Regions from separate parts of the Janthinobacterium sp. DSP2-3-3 genome, predicted to be linked through region 2. Evidence: predicted binding sites of a transcription regulator. Region 2 holds the regulator's gene; each other region holds the start of a gene.
The links. Region 2 encodes LexA, which represses DNA repair genes until DNA is damaged. Its sites were predicted from a motif close to ACTGTATNNNNATACAGT; they were not measured.

Region 1 (3,275 bases), on a different contig from region 2:
CGCCAGCCATTGCTGCAGGCGGTGCTTGCCGGCCCGGCGCGCCGCCCGTGGCGATGCCTCCGACTGGTGCGCGCCGGCGCCGCCGCGCAGCCTGGCGGCCGCCACCAGCGGGTTGCGCGGCTTGGATACAGGCTTGAGCTTGAGCTTGATCTTCATGTCTTCTCCTCTCAGCCCTTGATGCAAACGACCTGGCGCAAGGTATGCACCACTTCCACCAGATCGCTCTGATGCGCCATGACGGCGTCGATATCTTTATACGCGGCCGGGATTTCGTCGACCACGCCACCATCCTTGCGGCACTCGATGCCCGCCGTTTGTTCGGCCAGGTCGAAGCGGTTGAAGCGGCGCTTCGCCTCGCTGCGGCTCATGCTGCGCCCCGCCCCGTGCGAGCAGGAACAGAACGACTCCGGGTTGCCCTTGCCGCGCACGATGAAGCTGCGCGCCCCCATGCTGCCGGGGATGATGCCCAGCTCGCCCTGCCGCGCCGAAATGGCGCCCTTGCGCGTCACATACAACTCTTCATTGCCATGCGTTTCGCGCGCGATGTAGTTGTGGTGGCAGTTGATGGCCTCCCCGTCCAGACGGAACGGCGGCGCATGCCGGGCCAGTACGTCGAGCACGCGACGCATCATTTCGCTGCGGTTGAGCAGCGCGTAATCCTGCGCCCAGTCCACCGCTTCCACGTAATCGTCGAACACCGTGGAGCCTTCGCTGACATACGCCAGGTCCGCGTCCGGCAACTGCAACTGGTGGCGCCGCATATCCTTCTGCGCGGCGGCGATGAAATAGCGGCCGATCACGTTGCCGATACCGCGAGAACCAGAATGCAGCATGACCCACACGCGCTGTTCCTCGTCGAGGCAAATTTCAATGAAGTGGTTGCCGCCGCCCAGGGTGCCCGCCTGGCAGATCCACGTGCGCTCGAACTGGCGCAGCATCTTGGCGATGCCGCGGTGACGTTCGACAATGTGCGCCAGGCGGTCGCCGAGGGGCCGCACGGCCCGCACCTGGCGCGAAACTTGCACACGGCTCCATTCGTGCTGCTCGAAACCGACGGGCACTTCCGCTTCGATGGCGCTGCGCAGGCGCGCCAGGTTGTCGGGCAGGTCGCTGGCCATCAGGGTAGTGCGCACGGCGTTCATGCCGCATCCGCTCATACTACATGGTAACTGTTACCAACACTGTTTTACCTATGACGGACGGGTACTGACCGAAGGTAACAAAAATCGGTGCTAACGTAGACAGATGGGACCTTAGAAATGCTCACCAGCGGTATCTAACGCTACGTAACGCTACGATTCGCTCTTCAGATGGGAAATGCGTTGAGAGATTTGTCCATCCAGCTGCTCCATCGTGAGGTAGAAGATGTTGTTGCCTTCGTTGCGGTCGATAGTTCCGTACTTCCTCGGATACTTCAACTGCCACGCATCAAAGCGTCGCCGGAACGTCTGCTCCAGCCGTGACTGGTCTATAGCGAGAACCTTGTTGTCGGCGACGTGGGTGACCGACAATCCGCATTGGAAAATGGCGTTTCATCACCACAAGACAATTTCACTTAGACAGCGGTACTTTTTAGGAATTTAAATCAGGACTGTCTTTTTTCGCCTCATGAATTATACTGTACGCATATACAGTATTTTTTTGTAAGAAATCTTCCAACCCTAACCACGTGACCAAATTCAATGCTGTGCCCACCCCTCATCCAAAGCGATTCCGCTCGCGAGCTGTTGCAACTGCCCCTACAGGATGTATGGCGTGCGAGCGAACTCGCTCTGTCCAGGTCGACGACCTGCACGACCGGTCACGCGGCTTTGGATGCGGAACTGCCAAATGGAGGATGGCCTAGGTCCGCTTTGGTAGAGGTACTGCTTCAACAGGCGGGCATCGGCGAGATGCAGTTGCTCAAACCCGCTCTCGCCAAGTTAGCAACTACGCAACGCATCGCATTGATTCAGCCACCATATCTACCGCACGCCATGACGTGCAAGTCCTGGGGGCTTGTTGACCGCAACTTGCTTTGGCTTCGGCCGAGCAGTTCGGCCGATGCGCTTTGGTCTGCGGAACAAATCTTGAAAAACGGCTCGTGCGGGGCCGTCGTGCTTTGGCAGTCGAACGTCCGCTCAGAATCCTTGAGGCGGTTGAACCTGGCAGCCCAAAGCACAGATACATGGCTATGGCTGATACGGCCGCTTTCCAGCAGTGTCGACTCGTCGCCATCACCGCTTCGAATCGCGCTTCGGCCAGCTTTTGGCGGTGTATCGGTCGACATTATCAAACGTCGGGGGCCTCATTGTGAGAACCCTTTTTTTATACCGCTTGCGGACATGCCCGCTGGTCGTCAGCATCTGGATGTAGACCATGAAATTACTGTTAAGCGTGTACCTTCCACTACTGCCATTAGAAACGCTGCGGCCATCCTGGTCTGAGCCAGGTGCGTATGCAGTAATGCATCAGGAGCAGGTCACGGCGATATCGCCCGATGCCGCGCACAGCGGCGTGCGCTTGGGGATGCGCATTGGCGGCGTATCGGCCATCGCACCTGATACGGTGATACTTGAGCGCAGTCTCGAAAAGGAGGCCTTGGCGCTGGATGCCATCGCTATGGCTCTGTTGCAGTACACCCCAGAGGTAACGCTTCAAGACGACTTCTCTATCCTGATGGATGTGAGCGCCAGCCTGCGTTTGTTCAAAGGGCCGCATGCCATCTGCGGGGCCATAGCTCGCAGTATTGCTGCGCTGGGTTTCACCGCGCGCCTTGGGGCAGCGCCTACCGCGCAAGGAGCGTGGCTGCTTGCCAGGAGTTTTCGCCGCAAAGGTACCGTGTTCCGCCGGCGCGCGTTGACTATGAAATCGCTGGAACGCATGCTCGACAGACTGCCGTGCGGATTGCTGCCTGGCGCCGCGGCATACGACGAATGGCTGGCCGGCATTGGAGCCAAGAACCTCGGCGCATTGCAACGTCTGCCACGCACAGGCCTGCTTCGACGCACTAGCAAAGACCTGCTTGCGGACCTCGACCGAGCTTATGGCCAGGCGCCGGAGATGTTCGAGTGGATTAAGGTACCGTTGACGTTCTCAGAACGGGTTGAGACCTTTGACCGTATCGAACATGCTGATGCACTGCTGCATGGCGCGACACGACTTATCCTCCAACTCGTGGGTTGGCTGACGTCGCTCCAACAGGCGGTTCGTGTTTTCACTATCGTTTTGGAGCATGAGCGCGGGCGTGCGGCGATGACTCCGACTGAACTCGAAATCGCGCTTGCGGAGCCAGC
Region 2 (3,275 bases):
CGGCGTGGCGACCTTGTGCTTCGCCACCGGCATGGGCGCCATCGGCGCCGTGGTGCAATCCTTGCTGCGCGCGGGCGACCATGTGGTGTCGTCGGCCTTTTTGTTTGGCAATACCAACAGCCTGTGGCAAACGGTGACGGGGCAGGGCATCGGCGTGTCGTTTGTCGATGCCACCGATGTGGCCAACGTGGCCGCCGCCATCACGCCGGCCACGCGCATCGTGTTCGTGGAAACCATCGCCAATCCGCGCACGCAGATCGCCGACCTGGCGAAGATTGGCGCGCTGTGCAAGGAACGTGGCATCTTGTATATCGTCGACAATACGATGACGACGCCGTACCTGTTCCGCCCGAAAGCGGTGGGCGCGGGGCTGGTGGTCAATGCGTTGACGAAATCCATCGGCGGCCACGGCAATGCGTTGGGAGGCAGCTTGACGGACACGGGCGTGTTCGACTGGACGCGGTACCCGAATATCTTTGAAAACTACAAGAAGGCGGCGCCCGCGCAGTGGGGCATCGCGCAAATCCGTGCCAAGGCCTTGCGCGACTTCGGCGCTTCGCTGGGACCGGAAGCGGCGCACCATATCGCCGTCGGCGCGGAGACCATGGCCTTGCGCATGGACCGCACCTGCTCGAACGCCCTGGCGCTGGCCACCATGCTGGCCGCCGACCCGCGCGTGGCTGCCGTGCATTACCCGGGCTTGGCGTCGCACCCGCAGCACGCGCTGGCGACGGACTTGTTTCGCAGCTATGGTTCCCTGTTCAGCTTTGAGCTGACAGACGGCATTGACTGCTTCGATTTCCTGAACCGCCTGAACCTGGCCATTCCAGCGAGCAACCTCGGCGACACGCGCACCCTGGTCATTCCCGTCGCCCACACGATCTTTTACGAGATGGGCGCAGAGCGGCGCGCCAGCATGGGCATTGCCGAGTCGCTGATCCGCGTGTCGGTGGGTATCGAGGATGAGGCGGATTTGCTCGAGGATTTCCGTAGTGCCCTGGACGCATAAAACACCTGGGTAATAAAAAAGGGCCGCCACAGTCATGCTGTTGCGGCCCTTTTTAGCTTGTGCGTTTAATGCCAGCTGCGCATCAGTCCTACCGCTAAACCTTCCAGTGCGAATTCATCTTCCGGCGACACGGTAATGACCTTGAAGTCGGGGTTTTCCGGCAGCAGTTCGATGACGGAACCCGTTTTCTTGTAGCGCTTGACGGTGACTTCGTCGCCGATGCGGGCGACGACGATCTGGCCATTCTTGGCGCTGTCGACTTTCTTGACGGCCAATAAATCGCCATCCATGATGCCGGCGTCGCGCATGGACCAGCCGCGCACCTTCAGCAGGAAGTCGGGCTTGGCCGAAAACAGGGCCGGGTCCACGTTGTAGCTCGCTTCCAGGTTTTCCTGTGCCAGGATGGGCGAGCCGGCAGCCACGCGGCCGATCAGCGGCAGCGACAACAGCAGTGCTGCCGGCACCTTCGAGGGCAGCATGTCGGCGGACGCACTCGCCGCCGTACCGATCAGGCGGATGCCGCGCGAGGTACCAGGCGAAATCTCGATGGCGCCCTTGCGGGCCAGGGCTTGCAAATGCTCTTCGGCCGCATTGGCCGATTTGAAACCCAATTCATTGGCGATTTCAGCACGGGTAGGAGGGAAACCCGTATTTTCAATCGCGTCCTTGATCAGGTTCAGGATTTGTTCTTGTCGTGCTGTCAGCTTGATCATGAGCGGTGGGTGCATACTAAAATGCTGTCTATATGAACAGACTGTATTTTTGTACAGTATCGCCCGAGATGCAAGGGGATTTCTGTTATTTGCGCGAATTTCGTGTGAAATACTGGAATGCACAGGAAAAAGCGTCTGGCCGGCCCCGGGCATGGGCCGCTTGTTGAAGAATGATTGAAACGTTTGCAAAAGGCGGTTATAATCTTCGGCTGACCTTCCCACACCCGTCTTGACGCCGGGGTGGGCGATTATTAATCCGACCTGAAGGAGTTTGCATGCGTCATTATGAAATAGTCTTTATCGTCCATCCGGACCAAAGCGAGCAAGTGCCCGCGATGATCGAACGCTACAAAGCCAGCGTAACCACCCGCGGCGGTTCGGTTCACCGCGTGGAAGATTGGGGCCGCCGTCAAATGGCTTACTCGATCCAAAAGCTGCCTAAAGCACACTACATCTGCCTGAACATCGAATGCGACAACGAGACCCTGGTCGAGTTGGAAACAGCATTCAAATTCAATGATGCCGTGTTGCGTCACCTGACCGTTAAAATGAAGAAAGCTGAAACAGCTCCTTCGCCGATGATGAAATCGGTACAACGCGAAGACGCGGCCAAAAGCCACCGCACCGAAGCACCAGCAGCCGCTCCAGTAGCCGCAGCAGCTTAATTCTTGACCAGGATCGTGCGCTGAACCAGCTACAAGTCACCGCCATCATTGCCGAGCGCGAAATATTGCGCTATACCCCGGCAGGGCTGCCGATTGTGAATGCAGTATTGCAGCACAGTTCGCAGCAGATGGAAGCAGGGATTGCCCGATTGACCGAGTTTGATGTTGCCGCGCTAGCCGCTGGCGAAATTTCAGGCCGGTTCAGCCAGGCAAGCTTGGGCGGGGTCTATCAGTTCACGGGTTTCCTGGCCAGGAAGAGCCGCAACAGCAAGAGTTTGGTGTTTCACATCATTGATTTTAGTGCAGTCACTTTGACTAGCGCATTTTAGATACAGGAGCCTGATATGGCATTCGGTAAAAAGTTCGACAAAAATAAGCTCAAGCTTAAAGAAAAACGCAAACAGCAAAATCCGTTGTTCAAACGCAAGAAGTTCTGCCGCTTCACCGCAGCTCACGTTGAGCAAGTCGACTACAAAGACGTCGACACGCTGAAAGACTTCGTCCAAGAAAACGGCAAGATCATGCCAGCACGCCTGACCGGTACCAAAGCGCACTACCAGCGCCAAGTTGACACCGCAATCAAGCGCGCTCGCTTCCTCGCGCTGCTGCCATACACCGATCTGCACCACGCTTAATCGGTCAGATATTCCTGGAGAAGAACTATGCAAATCATTCTGTTAGAAAAAGTTGTTAACGTCGGCAACCTCGGCGAAGTCGTCAAAGTCAAAGACGGTTACGCACGTAACTTCCTGATCCCGCAACGCCTGGCACGTCGTGCTACGGCAACCGCTGTGGCTGAATTCGAAGTCAAGCGCGCCGAACTGGAAAAAGCTGCTGCCGCCAAACTGGCCGCATCGCAAGCCCAGGGCGAAAAACTGAGCGGCCTGA
Region 3 (3,275 bases), on a different contig from region 2:
ACGGCATGTCGAGATAGCTGAACGCCACGCGCACGGGCGTGCCGTGGATGGTGTCGTTGCGAAACAGCACCATGCCGCTGCGGTATTTGTCGGGGTCTTGCGGCGGCGGCAAGTCGCGGTCGCCGTCGAGGTATTCGCCGTGCCCGCCCACCACCAGGTAATACAGGGTGTCGACATCGTCGCCGCGCAGGAAGTCGCGGCCCTTGTTACTGCTGTTCTTATCCGGCACGCGGCGCAGCATCGCGCCGTCGGCTTGCTTGACCTGTTGCGTCAGCACGGTCACGCTGTCTTCCAGCGCATGGTCGAACGGTTGATTGGCGATGCCCTTGGCCACCAGATAGGTGATGGCGATGCTCATCGGCCATAGCAGCAGCAAGGGCGCCAGCATCCAGTCGAGGATTTCGCCAAACAGCGAATGCTCGATGGTGTCATCCTGCTCCGTGGTGGGCGGCTCGAACCAGTCGTCGTCGTCCGCCTCGTCCGCTGGCGCTTCGCGCGCCTTCACTTGCTGGCGGGTCCGCTGGCCGGGCTTGCTGACTCGCCCGCTTCGGCGTTCAGGCGCGCCGCTTCCGAGTATTTTTCCAGGCAATAGCCGAGGCCGCGCACGGTGGCGATGCGCACGCCGCCCACCTCGATCTTCTTGCGCAAACGGTGCACATACACTTCGATGGCGTTGTTCGACACTTCTTCGCCCCATTCGCACAGGTGGTCGACCAGCTGTTCTTTCGAGACGAGGCGGCCGGTCCGGCCCAGCAAGATTTCCAGCAAGCCCAGTTCGCGCGCCGACAGGTCGAGCATCTGGTCGTTGATGTAGGCGCTGCGCCCCACCTGGTCGTAGCTGAGGGGGCCGTGTTTGATGACGGTGGCGCCACCGCCGGCGCCGCGGCGCGTCAGGGCACGCACTCTTGCCTCCAGTTCCGACAGGGCGAACGGCTTGGCCATATAATCATCGGCACCCAGGTCGAGGCCATTCACGCGTTGTTCGATGGAATCGGCGGCCGTCAGGATCAGCACCGGCAGCAGCGAGGCGCGCGCGCGCAGGCGGCGCAGCACCTCCAGGCCGGACATCTTTGGCAGGCCAAGGTCGAGAATCAGCAGGTCGAATTCCTGGGTGGACAGGGCCGTGTCGGCCTCCTGGCCGGTCTGGACGTAGTCGATCGCATAACCGGACTGGCGCAGCGAGCGGGTCAGGCCATCGGCCAGCACGCTGTCGTCTTCGGCAAGTAAAATACGCATGGTGCACTTCCTATGCTTGCGGCGGTAGAAGTTTGTATTGTGTTTCATTTTCCGCAAGGTAGCGAGTTTTTGTGAAAAACCAGGCTTGTATTGATCTGTTTCAAAACAAATCCACGTTCCGCTTGCATTGATCACTGTTTTTTTATACAGTACTGTCTGTGTAAAGAATTTAACCCACTGGCGCTATCGCAGGCTGCAGGATTCAAATGGATTCGCAACTGTAGAACGGCTGAAAGAACATATGGACGATAAAAAAGCTGTAGTACCCGCATCGGAAAAAGCCAAGGCGCTCGCCGCCGCACTGGCGCAGATCGAGAAGCAGTTTGGCAAAGGTTCGGTCATGCGCATGGATGCCAGCGCGGTGATCGAAGAAGTGCAAGTCGTGTCGACCGGTTCGCTCGGCCTCGATATCGCGCTGGGCGTGGGCGGCTTGCCGCGCGGCCGCGTGGTGGAAATCTACGGTCCGGAATCGTCGGGTAAAACCACCCTGACCCTGCAAACCATTGCTGAAATGCAAAAACTGGGCGGCACTTGCGCCTTTATCGATGCCGAGCACGCGCTGGACGTCGGTTACGCGCAAAAGCTGGGCGTGAACCTGCACGAATTGCTGATCTCGCAACCGGACACGGGTGAGCAGGCGCTGGAAATCTGCGACGCCCTCGTGCGTTCGGGCAGTGTCGACCTCGTCGTCATCGACTCCGTAGCCGCACTGACGCCACGCGCCGAGATCGAAGGCGACATGGGCGATTCCCTGCCAGGCTTGCAAGCGCGCCTGATGTCGCAAGCCCTGCGCAAACTGACCGGTTCTATCAACCGCACGAATACCCTGGTCATCTTCATCAATCAGATCCGCATGAAAATCGGCGTGATGTTCGGCAGCCCGGAAACCACCACGGGCGGCAATGCGCTGAAATTCTACGCCTCCGTGCGCCTGGATATCCGCCGCACCGGTTCGATCAAGTCTGGCGATGAAGTGATCGGCAACGAAACCAAAGTCAAGGTCGTCAAGAACAAGATCGCGCCACCGTTCAAGGAAGCGCACTTCGACATCCTGTACGGCGCCGGCACCTCGCGCGAAGGCGAAATCCTGGATCTGGGCTCAGATGCCAAGATCGTGGAAAAATCCGGTTCGTGGTACAGCTACAACGGCGAACGCATCGGCCAAGGCAAGGACAACGCCCGTGCCTTCCTGCAAGAGCGTCCGGCGCTGGCCCGCGAGATCGAAAACAAGGTCCGCGCTTCGCTGGGCGTGCGCGAACTGCCACCGCTGGCTGCTGAAAAGCCGGAAAAAGCGGATAAAGCCGCTGACAAGGCTGCCAAGGCTGCGGAAGCCAAGCTCGCCGAGTAAGCTGGCAAATCAGCAGGCTAGTCAGCTGTTGCGGCACGGCCAGTTTCGGCTGGCCTTGCCCGCAGCAGGCTGCGGGCGGTTGCGCCGTGGCTTGCTGCGCAAAAGATCTACAATGAATGCCGCCTCGCGCCCATGCGCCAGGCGGCATTTGTGCTTTTGACGGTGTTTTTGAGCGGTGTCTGGCCGGCGTTTGACGGTATATCGCTTGTGTTGATGTGATGGACGATAGGGTGGAATGATGGCAGCGGTACAACTAAGCCTGAAGGGCAGGGCGCTACGCTTTCTGTCGATGCGCGAACACAGCCGCATGGAATTGCGGCGCAAGTTGCAGCGGCATGCGCAGGAGGACGATGATGTGGAAGCCTTACTCGACAGCCTGGAGCAGGCCAACTGGCTGTCGCAGGAGCGTTTTTCTGAATCGCTGATCCATCGCCGCTCGGCCCGTTTCGGCAATAGTCGCATCATGGCGGAATTGCAAAGCCATGGCATTGGTGGCGAGGCGCTGCAGGAACTCAAGGCGGGCCTGGCCGAAGGCGAGACCGCGCGCGCCTGTGAAGTGTGGCGCCGTAAATTCGGCCAAGTGGCGCAGGATGCCGAACAGCGTAACAAGCAGATGCGCTTTCTGATGCAGCGCGGCTTCTCGCAGCGCGCCGTGCACGTGGCCTTGAAGGGGCTGGAGCCGGAAGAAGAC

Region 1: a site for LexA is predicted at 1,618-1,635, ahead of imuA (translesion DNA synthesis-associated protein ImuA). Genes of this name have one in related genera too.
Region 3: a site for LexA is predicted at 1,370-1,387, ahead of recA (recombinase RecA). Genes of this name have one in related genera too.

What each region holds. Positions count from the first base shown of each region.
Region 1 is NZ_JAFCWA010000008.1:147,334-150,608, forward strand. Features, by position in the region: gene ACP7DE_RS17355 (hypothetical protein) at 1-156, opposite strand, end outside; gene ACP7DE_RS17360 (RtcB family protein) at 168-1,142, opposite strand; gene ACP7DE_RS17365 (hypothetical protein) at 1,293-1,511, opposite strand; gene imuA (translesion DNA synthesis-associated protein ImuA) at 1,683-2,426, shown strand; gene ACP7DE_RS17375 (Y-family DNA polymerase) at 2,359-3,275, shown strand, end outside.
Region 2 is NZ_JAFCWA010000001.1:802,908-806,182, reverse strand. Features, by position in the region: gene ACP7DE_RS03840 (cystathionine gamma-synthase family protein) at 1-1,009, shown strand, start outside; gene lexA (transcriptional repressor LexA) at 1,075-1,722, opposite strand; gene rpsF (30S ribosomal protein S6) at 1,998-2,387, shown strand; gene priB (primosomal replication protein N) at 2,408-2,716, shown strand; gene rpsR (30S ribosomal protein S18) at 2,732-3,022, shown strand; gene rplI (50S ribosomal protein L9) at 3,050-3,275, shown strand, end outside.
Region 3 is NZ_JAFCWA010000004.1:81,498-84,772, forward strand. Features, by position in the region: gene ACP7DE_RS09350 (sensor histidine kinase N-terminal domain-containing protein) at 1-505, opposite strand, end outside; gene ACP7DE_RS09355 (response regulator) at 502-1,236, opposite strand; gene recA (recombinase RecA) at 1,478-2,584, shown strand; gene recX (recombination regulator RecX) at 2,823-3,275, shown strand, end outside.